DNA from 3 places in the Paenibacillus paludis genome. Region 2 is predicted to be linked to each of the others. Evidence: predicted binding sites of a transcription regulator. Region 2 holds the regulator's gene; each other region holds the start of a gene.

Region 1 (3,284 bases), on a different contig from region 2:
TGCGACTCACCGTGATCGTTATCCATGGCATAAGGGCCTTTTTTGATAACTTTGATGAACAATCCGATCAGTACCGCTCCCAGAATAGCGTAGATCGCCGTAAAGGAGATCACCGAGAACAGCACCTGTCCAGCCGATATATTAGGAGACACACTGTCTTCTGTCGTCATTAATCCGAATACCGTCCAAGGCTGACGTCCGATCTCTGTCATGATCCAGCCTGCAGTATTGGCAATTGGCGGAAGCAGCAGCCCCCAGAACATGAACCGCATAAACCAGGTGTTCGGACGTTCCATCTTTTTGCGCCACATCAGATACATCGCATACATGCCGAGCACAATCATCAGCGTGCCTGCGACCACCATGATCCGGAAGCTCCAGAAAGTCGTACGAACAGGCGGGATATAATCCCCCGGGCCGTACTTTTGTTCATATTCTGCCTGCAGCGTGTTCATCCCTTTAACTTCACCGGAGAACTTACTGTAGGACAAGAAACTCAGCATATAAGGAATCTTGATTTCCCCGGAGTTTGATTTATTGTCAGGATCGATAAAAGCACTGGCTGTCCAAGCCGCAGGGTCACCACTGTCCTCCCAAAGGGCTTCCGTAGCTGCCATCTTCATCGGCTGTGTCTCTACCAGATACTGCGCTTGGGCATGACCTGCAACGGCTACCCCCATGGAGGAGACAATGCCGACAATCGCCGCAATTTCGAACGATTTTCTAAAGAAAGGCACATCCTGCTTCTTGAGCATTTTATAGGCACTGATACCCGTTACCAGAAATGCCCCTGTAGCGTAAGCCGCGAGCACCGTATGCGGGAATTCCACCAGCAATTGTCCGTTTGTAATCAAAGCCAGGAAATCATTCATTTCGGCCCGGCCATTATTCATCGCAAAACCAACAGGGTGCTGCATAAAAGAATTGGCTGCGAGAATCCAGAATGCCGATAACATCGTTCCCAGCGCTACCATCCAGATGGACAGTAAATGAATCTTCTTGGAGACTTTGTCCCAGCCAAAAATCCATAAGCCGATAAAAGTAGACTCCAGGAAAAACGCCAGCAGCGCTTCAATCGCAAGTGGAGCCCCAAATACATCCCCGACAAAGCGGGAATAATCGGACCAGTTCATTCCGAACTGGAATTCCTGCAATATCCCTGTTACTACCCCTACTGCGAAGTTAATGAGAAATAGCTTTCCCCAAAACTGCGCCATTCTTTTGTACTCATCGTTGCCTTTTCGGACATACATCGTCTCCATGATCGCGATCAAGAGTGCAAGTCCAATAGATACCGGTACAAAGAAGTAATGAAAGATCGTCGTCGACGCAAATTGTATACGCGACAGCATAACTGTATCCATGTTTCTTCCCCTTTCTTCTCCCCATTCGTTATGTCTATTCTGTCAAAAATTTAAGGCTTAAAGTGTGATAATTATCACATTATACACCCGGATTCGGCCTAAAAAACAATAAATTTGTGACAAATATCACAATATTACGTTCGGAAAGCAAAAAAAATAAGACGGTTTTACCGTCTTGGATTTGTTCGTCGTTCTATAGAAAGCTTGACTCATAAAGGCATTGGTTAGGTAATCGAAATACCCTTCTTCAGCGATTTGAGATCGCCATTAGAATTAAGCAATTGCGGCAGCATCTTCATGCTGCGAACCATTGGGGCATGACAGAGACGGCAAGAAGGCGCATGTTCAAATGCGAAATTATCCCTCATCCATCCGTTGCATCCATCATTGGTACAGGCCCAAATTGCGGTATTTTCTTCCGGTACTTCCTCTAAAGGCTTCTTCCGGTAGTTCATTGCCGTTCCTCCCTTCCTTTATGTTACAAGTTGAGAAACAAGTAAAAAAGCATCCAATTATATTCTTTCTAAGATGCTTACAAATCCTTCATTTGCAGTTGCTCTACTTCAAGATCATGTTGTGGTTTCATGATGATATAGCAGTTGATCTTATAAAAAAAGACCGTCCCAACTTGCAAAAGCGGGGACGGTGCTTCTATTATTACAGTTTTACAACGTTTTCGGCTTGTGGTCCGCGGTTGCCTTGAACAACGTTGAATTCAACGCGTTGGCCTTCGTCCAAAGTTTTGAAGCCGTCGCCAGTGATTGCGCTGAAGTGAACGAATACGTCGCTTCCGCCTTCAACTTCGATGAAACCGAATCCTTTTTCTGCGTTGAACCATTTAACTGTACCTGTTTGCATGTGTGTTACCTCCACAAATTTAAATTAATATGTTCTTTTTATCTTCAAACAAAGAAAAAATTCACACATTGAAAAAGGTTGTATTTGCATTGACAGCCCTTTTCAATACGAGAATTAGGTATCAAATGTATGATTAATCTCATGTTACCACACCGGAGTTACAAAGGCAAGCCAACATCCGAATATATCCGTATTTCCCCTTATAAGGTGTTGTTCCCAATGTAAGGGCTACCAGTCTTTATAAAAAGGGGGATTTGCATCCATATTAAGTAATATACCCAGATGATTTGACTTCGAAACGGATGCCGTCCTTAATTTTATAATAAGGACGGCTGGGCCGTCTCGCTTATCTTGACTGCCACATTATTATATACGGCTGACGCCGCTTTTATTCCTTTTGTTTTTCAAGAAGTTTCACCGTCACCTGTTTTACCTCTCCGTTGCGGTAATAAGTAATCTTCAGATCATCTCCGATTTTGGTGTGATCATACAGATACTTGCGCAGCGAAAGGGTCGATGTGATCGGTTCATTGTCAAACTTGGTAATCACATCATTGAACTGCAGTCCTGCATCCTTGGCCGGCCCTACCGCATCCAGCACAACTACTCCGTCTTTAACGGTCGTTGGCAGATTAAGCTCCTTGCGCTGGTCTTCTGCGAGCGGCACATAAGGGTTATTCAAATCTACGGAATACACTCCCAGATAAGAGCGGGCAATCTTCCCGTTAGCCTCAAGCTCACCCGCCGTTTCCATAACATGATTGGCCGGGATGGCAAAGCCAAGTCCCTCCACGCCTGTATCGGAAATCTTCATTGTATTAATACCAATCACCTTGCCGTTCAGATCGACCAGCGCGCCTCCGCTGTTGCCCTCGTTAATTGCAGCATCCGTCTGAATGACTTCCTGTTCCCAGTCATAGACACCGTCCTGGTTCAGTGATACGGGAATGGTCCGTTCTGTGTAGCTGACAATCCCCGAGGTCAAGCTATCGCCGAGTCCCAGCGGATTGCCGATAGCAATGACCGTCTCCCCAAACCGCAGCTTGGAGGAATCACCAATCT
Region 2 (3,284 bases):
TTCATCCCCGCTGCAAGGCGGCCCACCTGGTTCAGGAAGATTGATTCCGCCCCGTATTGCGTGGCCATCAGCAGCGCTTCCGGTGCCGGAACTGCGGTAGGATCACCGCTGACTCCCTTATGGATCAATGCTGCAAGCCGCATTTCCTCGAACATATCGAGATTATTGTTGCTTGCCGCCCCGTCCGTACCGAGCGAAACTTTGACTCCGGCTCTCAGCAGCTCAGGCACCCGTGCAACCCCGCTGGCAAGCTTCAGGTTACTTCCCGGGTTATGGGACACACCCACCTTGTGGCGGGCGAGGATTTCGATCTCCTCATCGTTCAGGTGGACACCATGGGCGATTAAGGACGGGCGGGTGAACATCCCCAGCTTCTCCAGGTGCGCTACAGGACGCAGGCCGTAATCAGCGGCATTCTGCTCCACTTCACGCAGCGTTTCCGACATATGCGTATGCATCGGCAGGTCCAGGTCATGTGCCGCCTGCACAAACCGCATGAAAAAGTCCGGAGGACAAGTATACGGGGCATGCGGTGAAATCATGGTTGTAATTCTGCCGTCAGCCTTGCCGTGCCAGTTGCGGGCGAAAGCAACAGCTTCCGCAAGCTTCTGATTCTGCACTTCTTCAGGACATAGACCAATAACACCGCGCATCAGCACCGCACGGATGCCGGAGTGTTCGACCACCTCGGCCACCCGGTCCATATGATCATACATATCCAAAAAGGTGGTTGTGCCGCCTTTCAGCATCTCCAGAACGGATAAGGAAGTGCCCCAGTAGACATCATCTCCGGTAAACTTCTCCTCCATCGGCCACATTTTCTCCTGCAGCCAGGCTTGAAGAACCATATCATCCCCATAGCCGCGCAGCAGCGACATCGCAGCATGGCCATGGGTATTGACCAGACCCGGCATGAACAGCAGCCGGCTGCCGTCGAGCGTCACTGTGCCTTCTTCAATAACGGGCTTCTCTTCCCCTATGTATGTGATCAAATCATTTTCTATAGTCATATAACCGCTCAGGACCGGCTTCTCGCTTCCGGGAACCAGAAAACGTCCGTTTGCAATTATCATCTTATTGCTGCTCATCTGTAATTCCTTCCTTTCCATCATGTAAATAATACGCCAGACTTTGCAGGTCAGTCGTAAAGTCGGCAGCATGAATACGGATGGTTGCAGGTGTCTTCAGAATGACCGGTGCAAAATTCAGGATCGCCTCGATGCCCGATTCTACCAGAATATCAGCCACATTCTGTGCTTCGCTGTCCGGTACAGTGATGATCCCGATCCGGATTCCCTGATCACGGATGGTCTGACCCAGCTCCTCCATCGGCTGAACCGTAAGAGAGTTGATCTTTTGTCCAATCTTGGGAGCATAAGAATCAAATACAGCGGTGATTTTCATGGTATCCTTCAGATAAGCATTGTAATTGGACAAGGCATGACCGAGGTTACCGGCACCCACCAGGGCCACGTTGATTTGTTGATCCAGCTTCAGAATATGACGGATCTTTTCGATGAGATAAGACACGTCATATCCAATGCCTTTTCTGCCGAAATCACCAAAATAGGCCAGATCCTTACGAATCTGTGCCGGATTAAGGTCCAGCTTCTGCCCGAGTTCCTGAGAAGAAACGGTTGAGATTTCACGCTTTTGGAGATCGTTCAGGAAACGCAGGTACACTGGGAGTCTGCGTACGACGGCCTCCGATATTTTATCCGATTTCATGTTTTCTCCTCCTAATTTAGAATTGCACTGACGCGATATCGTATGACAACCACGTGCAGTGCCCGCTCTGCGAACGGGACACAGCCTATGGTACAAAGAGATGGAAAAAATTTATAAACGATGACAGATTAGGAAACGCCGCCCTCTTCAAGCCATTCCGCAATCCGCGGAACCATCTGATCGGTAAGCATGTGCTCCATCTTCGGACCAGGGAGTGAATACAGGAAGTACTTCCCGTAATAAGCTTCGATGACCCTGGTATCATATACTATAACAATTCCCCGGTCCTGCGCTGTGCGAACCAATCGTCCAAAACCCTGTTTGAACCGGATCACTGCTTGTGGAACAGACATTTTCATAAAAGGATTCTTCTTCTGGGCCTGCAGAAGCTCCGCCTTTGCCTCGGCAAGCGGATGATTCGGCGGCTGAAACGGCAGCCTTACAATCGCAAGACAGGTCAGCGCCTCGCCAGGGATGTCGACTCCTTCCCAGAAACTGCTTGTTCCAAGCAATACCGATGCAGAGCTGTCCTGAAAACGCCGGATCAGCTTGCTGCGGCTGCCTCCTTCCACACCCTGGCCCAGAACCGTAATGTCCTGGGAAGCCAAGGCCTCTTTCAGCGGATCGTAAACCTGGCGCAGCATTTTGTAGGAGGTGAACAGCACCAGCATCCGCCCCTTGGTCGCCGCCGCCGCTTCAGCCAGCGAATGCACCAGCTTGTCTACAAAACGCGCATCGCCTACGCTGCCCTTAACACTGGGGAAATCGCGCGGGATGACAAGCAGAGCCTGTTCACGGTACTTGAACGGTGAAGGCAGCAGCGCTGTCATGAGACGCCCTTGCTCAGAGGCTTCAGAAAGACCAAGGTTGTCAATCATGAACTGAAAGGACTTGTCGACCGATAACGTGGCCGAGGTCAGCACTATGCTCTTCTTCTTGTCGAAGAACAGATCCTTGAGCTGACTGCTTACATCGACAGGCACGGCGTAGAGCTGAAGCGACTTGCCCCGGTAGTTGCCGCTCCCTTCCATCCAGTACACGATATTATCGTCACTGAGACCCATAAAGAAGCGGATTTGTTCCCGGATGGATGCCAAATCCTTGAACAAGCCTCCGATATCGGTCACCAGGCTGTCCGAAGACGACTGACTCTCCGTATCGCGCATCTCGCTGAGCATTTTGTCACCCCTGCGGATGATGTCGCTCAGGGCTAAGTTCAGCGTATTCTCCAGCGCCGCCAGTTCTTCCCAATCTTTGGGCTTGCTCCCGGGAAGCAGGCGTGTGACCAGCTGGCCGGCTTCACCTGCCGCTGCATCGCTGCGTTCGGGCAATAGGCCGAACAGCTTGTCGCTCAGTGTATCCCAAGTTTCCTTTACGGTAAGCAGGTCGGGATAGATTTTATCGATTACGCCGCTCCACTCCGAAGCCTGCTCACTGCCCGAGGACTGCAGAGTCTGGCGCAGTGCCGGCAGCTGGCCGCTGCGGCTGTCTTTATACAGCCTTGTAAGCGTATGAGCTACCGTGAAATACTTCATTTGCATGCCCAGATGCTTGCC
Region 3 (3,284 bases), on a different contig from region 2:
CCGGCATCCCGATTGGTGCCTGCATGTGCCGGACCGCCGCAGAACAGAAGGACGGATGCAGCTTGTGCTCGATTTCTCCCGTGAGGATGTCTGCCAGGCGATCGGCGACAGGATTGCCGATGTGCTGCGCAGCGCGCCAATCTCCTATGTGAAATGGGATATGAACCGCAATATGACCGAAATTGGCTCTGCGCTGCTGCCGCCGGAAAGACAGCGGGAAACGGCGCACCGTTATATGCTCGGTCTTTATGGAGTGCTTGAACGGATTACCTCGGAGTTTCCGGATGTCCTGTTTGAGAGCTGCTCCGGCGGGGGAGGGCGCTTCGATCCGGGAATGCTCTATTATATGCCGCAGACCTGGACAAGCGATAATACCGATGCGATCAGCAGACTCAAAATCCAGTATGGAACGAGCATCGTCTATCCGCTTAGCTCCATGGGCAGCCATGTCTCGGCCGTGCCGAACCATCAGGTACACCGCAATACTTCTCTTGAACTGCGCGGACATGTCGCAATGTCAGGCAATTTCGGCTATGAGCTGGATCTGACAAAGTTTACGGAAGAAGAGAAGGAAACGGTAAAAGCACAGGTAGCGCTCTACAAGGAGCTGCGGCCGCTGGTGCAGTTCGGGGAGCAGTACAGACTGCTCAGCCCGTTTGAAGGCAACGAGACCGCATGGCTGATTGCGGCTGAAGATAAATCCGAGGCTGTCGTCGTGTATGCCCGGACACTGGCCGAGCCCAATGATTCACTGTATTATCTTCGCCTGAAAGGACTGGATCCCGAAGCGGATTATGAGTGGCTGGAAGGCGGAGGCGTGTATGGAGGAGATCATCTTATGTATGCAGGGCTGCCATTGCCGAATCTGCACGGTGATTTCCAGAGCGTGCTCTGGCGTTTCCGCAGAGTCTAGGATTTAACCGGTTGTTATTATCATAAAAGGCCTTGCCGCGATACTGCGGCAAGGCCTTTTTGCAGGTTGCAAGGGTCCATCTCAGAAGAATTCAACAAACTCATTTACCGGCTTGCGGTAGCCGCGCGGTCTGATCTTGCGTTTGTAATCTTTGCCGATGGTAATCATCAGAGCCGGCACAAGATGGTCCGGGATATTGAGGGTGGCCTTGATGGCTTCGGGATCAAAGCCGATCATCGGGCAGGTATCCCAGCCTTTATCCTTGGCAATCAGCATGAACTGCATGGCGGACAGGGAGGCGTTGCGAATGGCTTCATCACGCTGGAAAGCATCATTTCCTTCATAGGCATCGTTGATGGATTGAATGGTGTTATCATATTCCTCCTGGCTCATAGCGCCAAGCAATTTCAGTCCGCTGTAAATTTCCGGTGCCTGCTGATAGGCAAGCTTATCTCCGAGCACAATAATAACGGCGGAAGCCGTGTGGATTTTATATTGGTCATAAGCACCTCTGCGGATTTCCTCCTTCAGTGCCGGATCGCTGATCACCTTGTAATGTGTATGCTGCAAATTGGAGCTTGAAGGGGCGAGCCGGGTGAGAGAGAACATGTCCTCCAGTTCGTTTTGCGGGATCTTGATCCCTTCCACGAAATTCATAGCTGATCTGCGGGATTGCACCAAATCTGTAAAAGTACTCATGATAAATACCTCCAAATGGTTATAAATTAATAGTTAATAAATATCAATAACTTATGTAAATAAACCTACTTACTAATGGTTACTTACTTAAGATAGCACGGCAATTGGGAATCGTCAATGATGAATTACACTAAATCGTGAAATTAAGTTCAAATAGAAGATAATTAATAAAAACGACAGAAAAGAAGTGATTTTAATCACAAAATAAGGTTATAGAGGCAAAAAGATTGTGACGTTTATTACATAATAGGTGTTATAATAGATGTATGGGTTATTGAATTGACTATTATCAAGCGTTACAAGCTAATGCAGAGGAGAGTCCAACAATGTCAGAAACAATTACGCAAACCACTCCTGAACAGGAAGCACCGAAAGCCTCTTTAACCAAAGAGGATGTTCTGGATCAGCTTTTGAAGCCGGAAGTTCAGGAATCATTAACAACCTTGATAGAACAGCTGCCGCAGCTTACACAGCTTGTAGGTGTATTAACGAAGTCTATGGACTTTGTACAGTCGGTTGCATCCGATGAAGTACTCAAGAATGATACGGTGGGCGCTATTAAAGAAATTGCCGAGCCGGTAGTAGGTTCCGTCAAGAATATGGCGGCTACTGTGATCGAGGCGAAAGACCGGGCAAATGAAACCAGCGAGACGATCAGCGTGTTCGGAATGATGAAGATGATTAAGGATCCGCAGGTTCAGAAGCTTCTCCGTTTTATGAATGCTTACCTGCAAGTCAGCGGCGAACGCAGCCAGCAGAAATAATTAATTCTAATCTCATACGTAAGGACGGAGGAAACATCATATGTCAAAACATATTGTTATTCTAGGAGCAGGTTACGGCGGATTGCTGAGTGCCTTGACAGTGCGCAAATATATGAGCAAGGCTGAAGCAAAGATCACAGTTGTCAACCAGTTTCCAACCCACCAGATTATTACCGAATTGCATCGTCTTGCCGCAGGCAGCGTGGAAGAGAAAGCTGTTGCTATGCCGCTGGCGAAGCTTTTTGCCGGTAAAGACATTGATCTTAAAATTGCCAAAGTAAAATCCTTCTCCGTTGAAAGCAAACAAATTGCGCTCTCGGATGGCACGAATCTTACTTACGATGCCCTTGTTGCGGGCCTTGGCAGCACGACGGCTTATTTTGGAATTCCGGGACTTGAACAATACAGCATGGTATTGAAATCGGCTGCCGACGCCAATAAAATTCACGGGCATATCGAAGACCGGATCCGTGAGTACGCAAAAACCGGCAATGAAGCTGACGCGACGATTCTAATCGGCGGTGGCGGATTGACGGGTGTTGAGCTTGTAGGTGAAATTGCCGACGTGCTGCCGAAGTTCACCAAACGTTATGGGGTGGATCAAAAAGCGATCAAGCTGCTGCTCGTGGAAGCAGGTCCGAAGATTCTCCCGGTACTGCCCGATCACCTGATCGAACGCGCTACATCAAGTCTTGCTGCACGCGGCGTACAATTCCTGACTGGTCTAGCCGTTACCAATGTGGAGGGCAACACCATTGATCTGAAGGATGGCCAGAAAATTGTGGCCAACACATTCGTATGGACCGGCGGTGTACAAGGAAATCCGCTGATCGGTGAATCCGGTCTTGAAGTTAACCGTGGACGTGCAACGGTAAATGAATTCCTGCAATCCACATCGCATCCTGATG

Evidence for each region. The regulator Rex, encoded in region 2, represses fermentation and respiration genes when NADH is low (regulators of the CRP and FNR family bind a similar motif). The targets are predictions, from matches to a motif close to TTGTGAAATATTTCACAA.
Region 1: the regulator Rex is predicted to act here: its motif matches at 1,479-1,496, upstream of ACAN56_RS10555 (cytochrome ubiquinol oxidase subunit I).
Region 3: the regulator Rex is predicted to act here: its motif matches at 1,840-1,857, upstream of ACAN56_RS06720 (helical membrane plugin domain-containing protein).

Annotation. Positions count from the first base shown of each region.
Region 1 is NZ_JBGJZP010000004.1:393,008-396,291, forward strand. Features, by position in the region: gene ACAN56_RS10555 (cytochrome ubiquinol oxidase subunit I) at 1-1,364, opposite strand, end outside; gene ACAN56_RS10560 (cold-shock protein) at 1,589-1,819, opposite strand; gene ACAN56_RS10565 (cold-shock protein) at 2,022-2,222, opposite strand; gene ACAN56_RS10570 (S1C family serine protease) at 2,611-3,284, opposite strand, start outside.
Region 2 is NZ_JBGJZP010000036.1:34,776-38,059, forward strand. Features, by position in the region: gene ACAN56_RS34610 (amidohydrolase) at 1-1,088, opposite strand, end outside; gene ACAN56_RS34615 (redox-sensing transcriptional repressor Rex) at 1,075-1,767, opposite strand; gene dinG (ATP-dependent DNA helicase DinG) at 1,857-3,284, opposite strand, start outside.
Region 3 is NZ_JBGJZP010000003.1:41,791-45,074, forward strand. Features, by position in the region: gene ACAN56_RS06710 (alpha-galactosidase) at 1-913, shown strand, start outside; gene ACAN56_RS06715 (nitroreductase family protein) at 995-1,612, opposite strand; gene ACAN56_RS06720 (helical membrane plugin domain-containing protein) at 1,939-2,376, shown strand; gene ACAN56_RS06725 (NAD(P)/FAD-dependent oxidoreductase) at 2,417-3,284, shown strand, end outside.